DNA from 2 places in the Dysgonomonas termitidis genome. Region 2 is predicted to be linked to the other one. Evidence: riboswitches for the same ligand, from Rfam matches in the RefSeq annotation. Region 2 holds a riboswitch; the other holds the start of a gene.
The links. A riboswitch is a leader RNA that binds a small molecule or an ion and turns the genes downstream of it on or off. The one in region 2 is predicted to bind cobalamin.
Positions count from the first base shown of each region.

Region 1: another riboswitch for cobalamin. It lies ahead of ACYQ3L_RS04665 (anaerobic ribonucleoside triphosphate reductase); the one in region 2 lies ahead of ACYQ3L_RS13125 (cysteine-rich CWC family protein).

Region 1 is NZ_BAAHYD010000002.1:55,741-59,977, reverse strand. Features, by position in the region: gene ACYQ3L_RS04675 (threonine/serine exporter family protein) at 1-463, opposite strand, end outside; gene ACYQ3L_RS04670 (threonine/serine exporter family protein) at 466-1,260, opposite strand; cobalamin riboswitch at 1,437-1,688, opposite strand; cobalamin riboswitch at 1,927-2,174, shown strand; gene ACYQ3L_RS04665 (anaerobic ribonucleoside triphosphate reductase) at 2,349-4,237, shown strand, end outside.
Region 2 is NZ_BAAHYD010000002.1:2,151,147-2,155,383, reverse strand. Features, by position in the region: gene ACYQ3L_RS13130 (phosphoenolpyruvate carboxykinase (ATP)) at 242-1,972, opposite strand; gene ACYQ3L_RS13125 (cysteine-rich CWC family protein) at 2,233-2,454, opposite strand; cobalamin riboswitch at 2,902-3,094, opposite strand; gene ACYQ3L_RS13120 (HU family DNA-binding protein) at 3,181-3,447, opposite strand; gene ACYQ3L_RS13115 (hypothetical protein) at 3,523-3,726, opposite strand; gene ACYQ3L_RS13110 (ribonuclease H family protein) at 3,802-4,197, opposite strand; gene ACYQ3L_RS13105 (hypothetical protein) at 4,194-4,237, opposite strand, start outside.

The sequences.
Region 1 (4,237 bases), 2.1 Mb from region 2:
CTTTCACACTTTTTTTACGAAAAACGAGTGCGGCAATGCAAATACCGATCGCCAGACAAAACAATAGCGAAGAGGTAAGAATAAAGTTATATGCGGTATCCTGCAGCAATGACGAACCTTTATTATCCATCCCCTCTTCGTATATCCTGATACAACCGAGCATCGTGCGGTATGCATATAAGCCGGGAATCATCGTAATGCAGGCAGGAAGCGTAAAAACGACAGGAGGCGTATGTATACGGTGGGCGCAATAAATTCCGGCAAGCCCGATAAATACAGTCCCGCAAAGTGTAGATGCGACCAAACCATAATCCAATTGCAACAGCACAAACCGGATACAATGCCCTACCCCTCCTAACAATCCTGCAATCAGCAAAGCTTTTCGGGGGGTCTCGAAAAGAAGCGCGAAGCCTATTGCTACAAAAAAGCTTAGAAAAGCATCTCTTAATATATCTATCATCATCTCTAAAAATTATTAATACCTATCAATGACATACTCATAAACATGCCGATCGCTATACATAACAAAATAAAGCCGCCGAATGCCCCACGCGCAATTCCCGTGGGTATATACCCCTCCAGCAAATCTATAATACAATTAATCAACGGGACCCCCGGTATAAGGAACAGGACAGCGGTTGCTACCGATATATCGGGCGATAAGCCACAACCGAACAATACATTCATGCCGGAGATCGTTGTAGTCGCAAAAGCAGAACATACAACGGCAACCATCAGATTGAAACCCTTTTTTACCATTTCCTGACGCACTGTAAGCCCCATGAGTGACGCTATAAAGGCAAAAGCTCCGTCCATCCAGTCGCCTCCGGCAAGCAAACATAAACAACCACATGCTACCCCGATAAAAACGCGTATCAGCCAAACAGGATGTTTAGGTGCGGCTTTTATCTCATTCAGGCAATTTTCCAGCTCACCCAACGAAATTTTATTCTCAAACAGCTTCCATGTTAACAAACTGGTATTTGTCAATACGCCGAAATGCGCACCATGATGCCTCACCCGCTTGTTTCCGGTTACTGTATTTTCGGGATTTTCACGATCTGTAACCGTTACCGATACAGCAGTAAAGGAGAGAAGCATCTCCACCTTAAAACAAGTCGTATCGGCAATACGTTGCACATTCCGGTTTATACGTTCACAGTGAGCGCCTGACTCTAACAGAATCGTACTGACCTCCAAAATCAGATCGGCAAATTTTGTAGCGGACATACCTTTGTCCTCCGGCAAAACATTTTCCATTTTGTTTGCTTTATAAAATTAATCTCCGGGAGAATAAGTGATTCTGTCGGCGGCTCTTGCAGGGATCTTAGTTATCATATATAACCAACACAATGCAACTTTGACTGTTGCACAAAACCAGCTTTATCCGAACATGAATTTTTACTTCTCCAACTTGCCTCTAATCCTCGAAAGACAAAATCATACTATTACTGGCAGGTCTTCTGACTCACTCTTGCTCCGTGCAGCCTTCCCGATAGACAGTTATCTGTCGACCAGTGGCATTGGGTATCGCTCGGAACAACATCAATGAATGTTAACTGATGACTGTTAACTGTTCACTGAAAAGAGGTTACAGCAGCGGGTCTGTTCAGGACTTGCACCTGATTCCCTTTTTCATTACTTATCCGAAGATGCGGACTTGTAACACCAATAATCAGATACAAAGTTGGAATAAAAAATCGAAATAATAACATTTTGAGAAAATATTTTTTTCTGTAGTTATCGGCAAATCATCCGGAATAAAGATAAATTAATATCGTAAATTATCCAATTTAGGAAACTTTTCAACAATATAAAAGTTTTATTTATCTAATATTGTATAACTTAGAATTTATTTCGGGAAACTTTGGCATTATTTTTCAATAAATAAATCTCATTTTTGAAAACCATATAAAAAAATAATCTACCTTTGTTACCATATACGGTTCTGAAATAAAATCAGATGAAAAGGGAATCAGGTGCAAGTCCTGAACTATCCCCGTAGCTGTAAATTTCAAGAAAAGGTTAGGCCCTCACGCCACTGATCGACAGTTACCGGTCATCAGTTTCAGTTATCATTTTGTTAACTGCTTACTGCTCACTGTTAACTGAACATTGGGAAGGCTCCTAACCGGGAAATAAGTCAGAAGACCTGCCGTGTATACATTCGTAGCTTTCGGGAGAAAAGCGATAGAATAGAATATGCGGTGACTTTACATCTTTAATCTCTCTTCGCCTATTTTGGTCTCTATCCCCGTCAGTTACATTGAAGCAATGTATCATTAATCAACAATTGACGACGCGAAAGCGGGTCGAATACTTTCTTTTACTCATAACATAATACAACCATGATTCAGACAGTCATAAAAAGAGACGGACGCATAGTCGGCTTCAATGAAGAAAAGATAATGGCAGCTATCCGCAAAGCCATGTTACACACCGAACAAGGAGAAGACTCTTCCCTGATAAGACGCATCACGGATTTTATCTCTTGCCAGGGTAACGAGCAAATGACCGTAGAGCAAATCCAGGATATGGTAGAAGTGGAACTGATGAAAAGCCCACGGAAAGAAGCAGCTAAAAAATATATCGCTTACCGCGACCAGCGCAGCATTGCCCGAAAGGCCAAAACACGGGACATGTTCCTCGAAATCATAGAGACCAAATCGAACGATATCACACGCGAAAATGCCAACATGAACGCTGATACTCCGGCAGGAATGATGATGAAATTCGCGAGTGAAACTACGAAGCCTTTTGTTGACGACTATCTGCTGCTGCCGGAAGTAAAAGAAGCCGTCCGCCAAAACTATTTACATATTCACGACAAGGACTATTATCCGACCAAAAGCCTCACTTGTGTACAGCACCCATTAGATAAGATACTTCAGCATGGATTCAATGCCGGACATGGAGAATCGCGTCCTGCCAAACGTATAGAAACAGCGAGCATGATTGGCTGCATATCCATGGAAACAGCCCAGAATGAAATGCATGGTGGCCAGTCCATCCCTGCTTTTGATTTTTATCTGGCACCTTTTGTCAGGCGTAGTTTTATTGAAGAAATAAAAGTGCTGGAACAGATAAACGGACTGGACTACAAACACCTTTACGAAACACCAATAGAGGATTACTTATCAAAAGACCTGACCGGATTACATGGTGACGAAAGAATTATCCAACATGCCATAAACCGTACAGTGAGCCGTGTACACCAGTCGATGGAAGCCTTCATCCATAACATGAACACCATACACTCCCGGGGAGGCAATCAGGTGGTATTCAGTTCTATTAATTATGGAACGGATACTTCTGCCGAAGGAAGATGCATCATGCGGGAACTGTTAATCAGCACAGATGAAGGCGTGGGCAACGGAGTAACAGCCATTTTCCCGATACAGATATGGAAAAAGAAGCGGGGAGTAAGCTATTTACCAACAGACCGGAATTACGATTTATACCAACTGGCATGCAAGGTGAGCGCACATCGTTTCTTCCCTAACTTTCTGAATCTGGACGCGACATTCAACCAACATGAAGAATGGAATGAGAACGATCCCCGCCGTTTTGAATATGAAGTGGCGACAATGGGCTGCCGTACCCGCGTATTTGAAAACCGTTTTGGAAAGAAAACATCGGTAGGCAGAGGCAATCTTTCTTTCTCTACACTCAATCTGGTACGCATTGCTCTGGAATGCAGAAACATAGAAAACGAGAAGGAACGGATCGACTGCTTTTACAGGAAACTGGATCAGATGCTCGGGCTGGCCGCCCTCCAATTGCATCGCCGCTTCGAGTTCCAAAAGACAGCCGCTCCCAAACAATTCCCGTTATTAATGTCGGTGCTATGGGAAGGTTGCGAGCAGCTGGCAGGTGAGGATACAATAGAGAAAGTTATCAATCAGGGCACACTTGGCATAGGGTTCATCGGGCTGGCCGAAGCCTTGGTTGCCCTTACCGGCAAGCACCACGGAGAAGACGAAACCGCCCAGAAACTAGGTCTGGAAATAATAACATATATGAGAGACCGGGTAAATGAATTTTCTGATAAATATCAGCACAACTATAGCGTACTGGCCACTCCCGCCGAAGGACTTGCCGGGCGGTTTACACGACGCGACAAAAAAGATTTCGGACTTATTGAAGGAATTACAGACCGGGAGTATTATACAAACTCAAATCATGTACCTGTATATTATTCATGCAGCGCACATCGGAAAGCTAAAATAGAGGCTCC
Region 2 (4,237 bases):
ACTATTTAATTATGTACAAGAATGTATTTAATGTTGCATATTAAGATATAACAATCATTTATCGCTATACCTAGCTATAAATAAAAAGGTCTGCGACCTTAGCCGGTATCCATTTAGTGTTTATTTGTAAACATCAGAGAAAGTCTAATGTTTTAAATATTGCCTGTTTACTGAGAAAAAAGTTCTGATATTAAACAATATTCAGGATTAGCTTTCCGGTAGAGGAAAGCTAATCCACTGATTAATCATTGATTAATGTAAATAGTTCTTCGGCAGCTTCACGAGGTCCGTCTTTACTGTGTCCCTCTATCGCAAGAGATGTATAAATCTCACCTATCTTAACTCCGTTTTTATCCATATCGGTAAAGTATTCTTTGATAAGTTTACCCGCCAGTTTCTGCTCCTGTACAGGCCCGAACGGATTAGCAAAGTAAGATGTCACCAAACCTTTTTCGGTTGTGGTTCCTTTCGCTTTACGCGCTCCTGCCTCAAATACTTTGATAGCTTCATCCAGATCGGTAAAGAACTTAATTTTCGTATCCGACTCTGTATAGTTGTTCGCATAGAGGAAATAATCTACTTTATATCCTTTCATGATAACATCGTATGTAGCTGCAGGTATCGTGATGCGGGCATTAACCTTGTCCGGATTTGTGTAGATACCTCTTTCCAATTGCTCGAAAGCATACATAGGATCGAGGTCATCGATACGGACAAATGCACCGATCTCCGTTCCATAACCCTTTATTGTGCCATCCGTCTCTTTTTTCAGATAGCCCATATCATCAAATATGATACGCATATGGCGGATATATTTTTCGTTCAGCGTACGGAAAGCTTCAAGGCTTTCAGACTTTCCGGCCCCACTGTCTCCCATAATAATGATATTCGACTCTTTTCCGTTTTTCAGTGCAATGTTTACCATCGCCCCATGTATCGGCAAGCGGTGCTTTTCCATTTGCTTCACATTATGCAGTGTGAGCAACATTTTTTTCATATACCCGAAATAGTCTATATCGTCGCAATGGTTCGCATAACCGATAAGGATATCGTTCTTTTTATCTTTGTAATAGAATGTACGTTTTTCTTCATGTCCGTCCGGATAGCCAAAGACATAGATAATATCCGGTTTTTTACCGATATATTCGCTTTCTTTTGCCAGTTCGAAGAGGTTTGCCAAAGCAAAACCATGAACCATAAAATCTTTATGGAAATAGACAAATGTCAGCATATTCCCAACTTTAGCAGGGAACAGGAACCAGTCGTCCTCGTTGAGAACGATATTCTCAATAGGATTTATATTATGTTCCTGGAAAATACCGTCACGCGTATTTCGTTTGGTGTAAGAGATAAACGGAGGATTAAACATTACTGCCGTAATGAACGGTATAGGAGCCAGTCCATTGTATTCCACAGGACAATTCCAGCTGATATCGCTAAGCGTAAGAGCTGCATTCGCGCCTGCTGTTAATTGACGGTAAACACGATATTGGTAACCGATAACAGTTTCTTCGATACGGCGGTATATCGAAAGGATAAGCTCATTGAACAATTCGTTGGCCTGCATAAAACGAACGCTCTGCAAACCACTGCCTATCGAACTGTTGTGGACGATAGTATATCGCTCAAGCCTGCGCCAGAAGCTATAAAGCAATTCTATCAGTTCTATAAACAAGTCTTTATCATTGAAGAAGATAGCATATTTTCCATGCACATTCTGTACTTCATCAGGATTGCAGACAGTAAGCAATTTAAATGCCTCTATCAGCGTTTTTTCAAATTCCTCATCAGTCTTGAATTCTTTGATATAATATTCATAGATAATTATTTCATCTTTCTTCAGTTTCTGAATAAAGACTTCTATAACTCTATGGAATCCATAACTGTTAAGTATTTTCTGCCGCGTGTCGCAAAATTTCAGAGTGAAGTTGATTATTGCTTTACCTTCGCCTAGAGTAAATTCTTGTAGCATGTCTGATATTGTTTATTATTTATAATTTTTTGATTATCCGCACAATTTTCAGTTTATAATCTTCTGCTATATGGCTAAAACGAACAGAAGATCATAAACCGATTACTCCAACCTGAATATAATCAGTATTGAAATGCTTTCCAGTTTCAAATTTAAGGAAACTTACCTATACAATTAAACGAATTAATGACTAAATTTATAATAAATTGTAAATTTAAAACAAGATTTTGCTATTTTCCTGTAATATAGTTCTTTATAAATCATTCATTTTTGTTCTTATTCAGGAACTTAGGATTTACATCAAATGCATAGAAGGAAGTATTTGCTTCCTGTAAACACTTGGGACACAAGCAGTCCCGGTAATTATCTTTTATATAATCACGGACTCCTATAACAAGACTTACCTTACGACAACTGCATAATTCTATCCTGTCCTCCCTGCAACTGAATGACGCAGAACATCTCTTACATATCTTTTTCATTGTTTTTATTTTTAGATGATTTATAATATAATGATAACCAAGACAGAAGTGCCTATAATATAAACTTATGCTACCAACCGATACGATGGGCACAAGGTTACTATAAAACACAACCCGTTCTCGAAATACAAAAGCTTAAATACAGAGATAATTCTCCCGTTTTTTCAATCTTTTTCCGCGAAAGATGAAAATATATACTTTGGCAGGTCTTCTGACAATAGAAGTTAAAGATATAACTATCTGAATATAAGCAATTATTTGTATCGTATAGTACTATTTCATACATGAGACCATACTTGGACATGGTTTAATACTATGGACTTACAATAATAACCATATACAGTTTTATCTTCATAAAACTCCTTTTGACAATTCTTTTTTGTATTCTGGATACATAGACTTTACAAGAGTAAGGTCCAAATATAAAAAGTAGGACACAAAAAAGACCTGACAAAATTTGCTCTGGCAGGTTTTCTGACTCGTTCCATTTTACACGCCTTCCCGGATTTATCCAGTGGCATAAGAATGTGTAAAACTATTAAGAACTCACAGCAGCGGGTCTGTTCAGGATTTGCACCTGATTCCCTCTTCACCACTATCTACGAATGCAGAAAGTGGCACCAAAACAGTTGACAAAGGTAGGATAAATTTCAAAACTAATCCTAATTAATATGAATTAATTTAGAAGAATAATTCGCATCAGGTACAGGTAGGATAGAAAGCGGGTCATTTTACCTGGTTTCCGTTTGCCAGCTTAAACTTAACAACCTTCCTTTCCGGAAGGACAATCAACTCTCCTGTCTTCGGATTTCTTGACTTGCGTTCCTTCATTGTCTTTACCTGAAATGACCCGAAACCTTGTATGGTGATATTGTTCCCTCCGGACAATACTTCTATAATAGTTTCCAATACCGGGTTTAAGCTGTCGGCTATATATTTTTGGGATACCCCGGCTTTCCTGGCGGCCAGGGTTGTCAGTTGCTTCTTATTCATTCGGTTTTATTTGTTTTTGTATACGGCCCCTTTTTCTTCTCTGTTCCGGGATGCTTACAAAGATAAAGATTAATTTCACCTGTATCTTTTTTGTATGGGCTTATTATGTATTTCCACCCGTCCGTCTTCTATAATGCTTTTGATACCCTTATACAGGGGAAGCTCTTCCACTCCCGCTATTTTCAACGCGTTGAGAGTCATTTGGGCTTCCAGCAGCTCCAGGTATTCTTTCTCCGGTAAGCTTACCAGTTTATCTATTTCCGATTTTTTCTTTGCCATAGTAATCATTAAAATAAGCGTGCTTTCCTGTCAGGAAAGACAGGAAAGCACCGGTCTAACAATATTCACATCTTATCATTTGCATCCGAAATCCGCCGGAGTTTCCCCCCATAAATCATTTTTCCAGTGCAATACATCAATCTTATCTACTTCTGCAGAAAACACTTTCAAAAAGACCCCGGCTTTCTCCAGTTCCGTATTTCTCTTCCCTGATGCCGTTCTTTTGTTGTTAAACCAGGTTATAGCCGTAATGCTGTCTGTGTAAATAACCCTGGGATGGAAATCATTTTCGATGATATATTTTACAGCCGCAACCACACCCAGGAACTCGCCTATATTCACCGTTTGGTTACCTAAATCCTCCAGGAAGATTTGCCTGCCGGTACTAAGGTCGATTCCCCGGTAACGGGTCAGTTTGTTTTTTGTGGAATGGGCCGCGTCTGTAGCTATTCCATTCGATGGACGTTTCATTTCCGTTGGTTTTTATTCGACTTCGGTACTAAAAATCCAT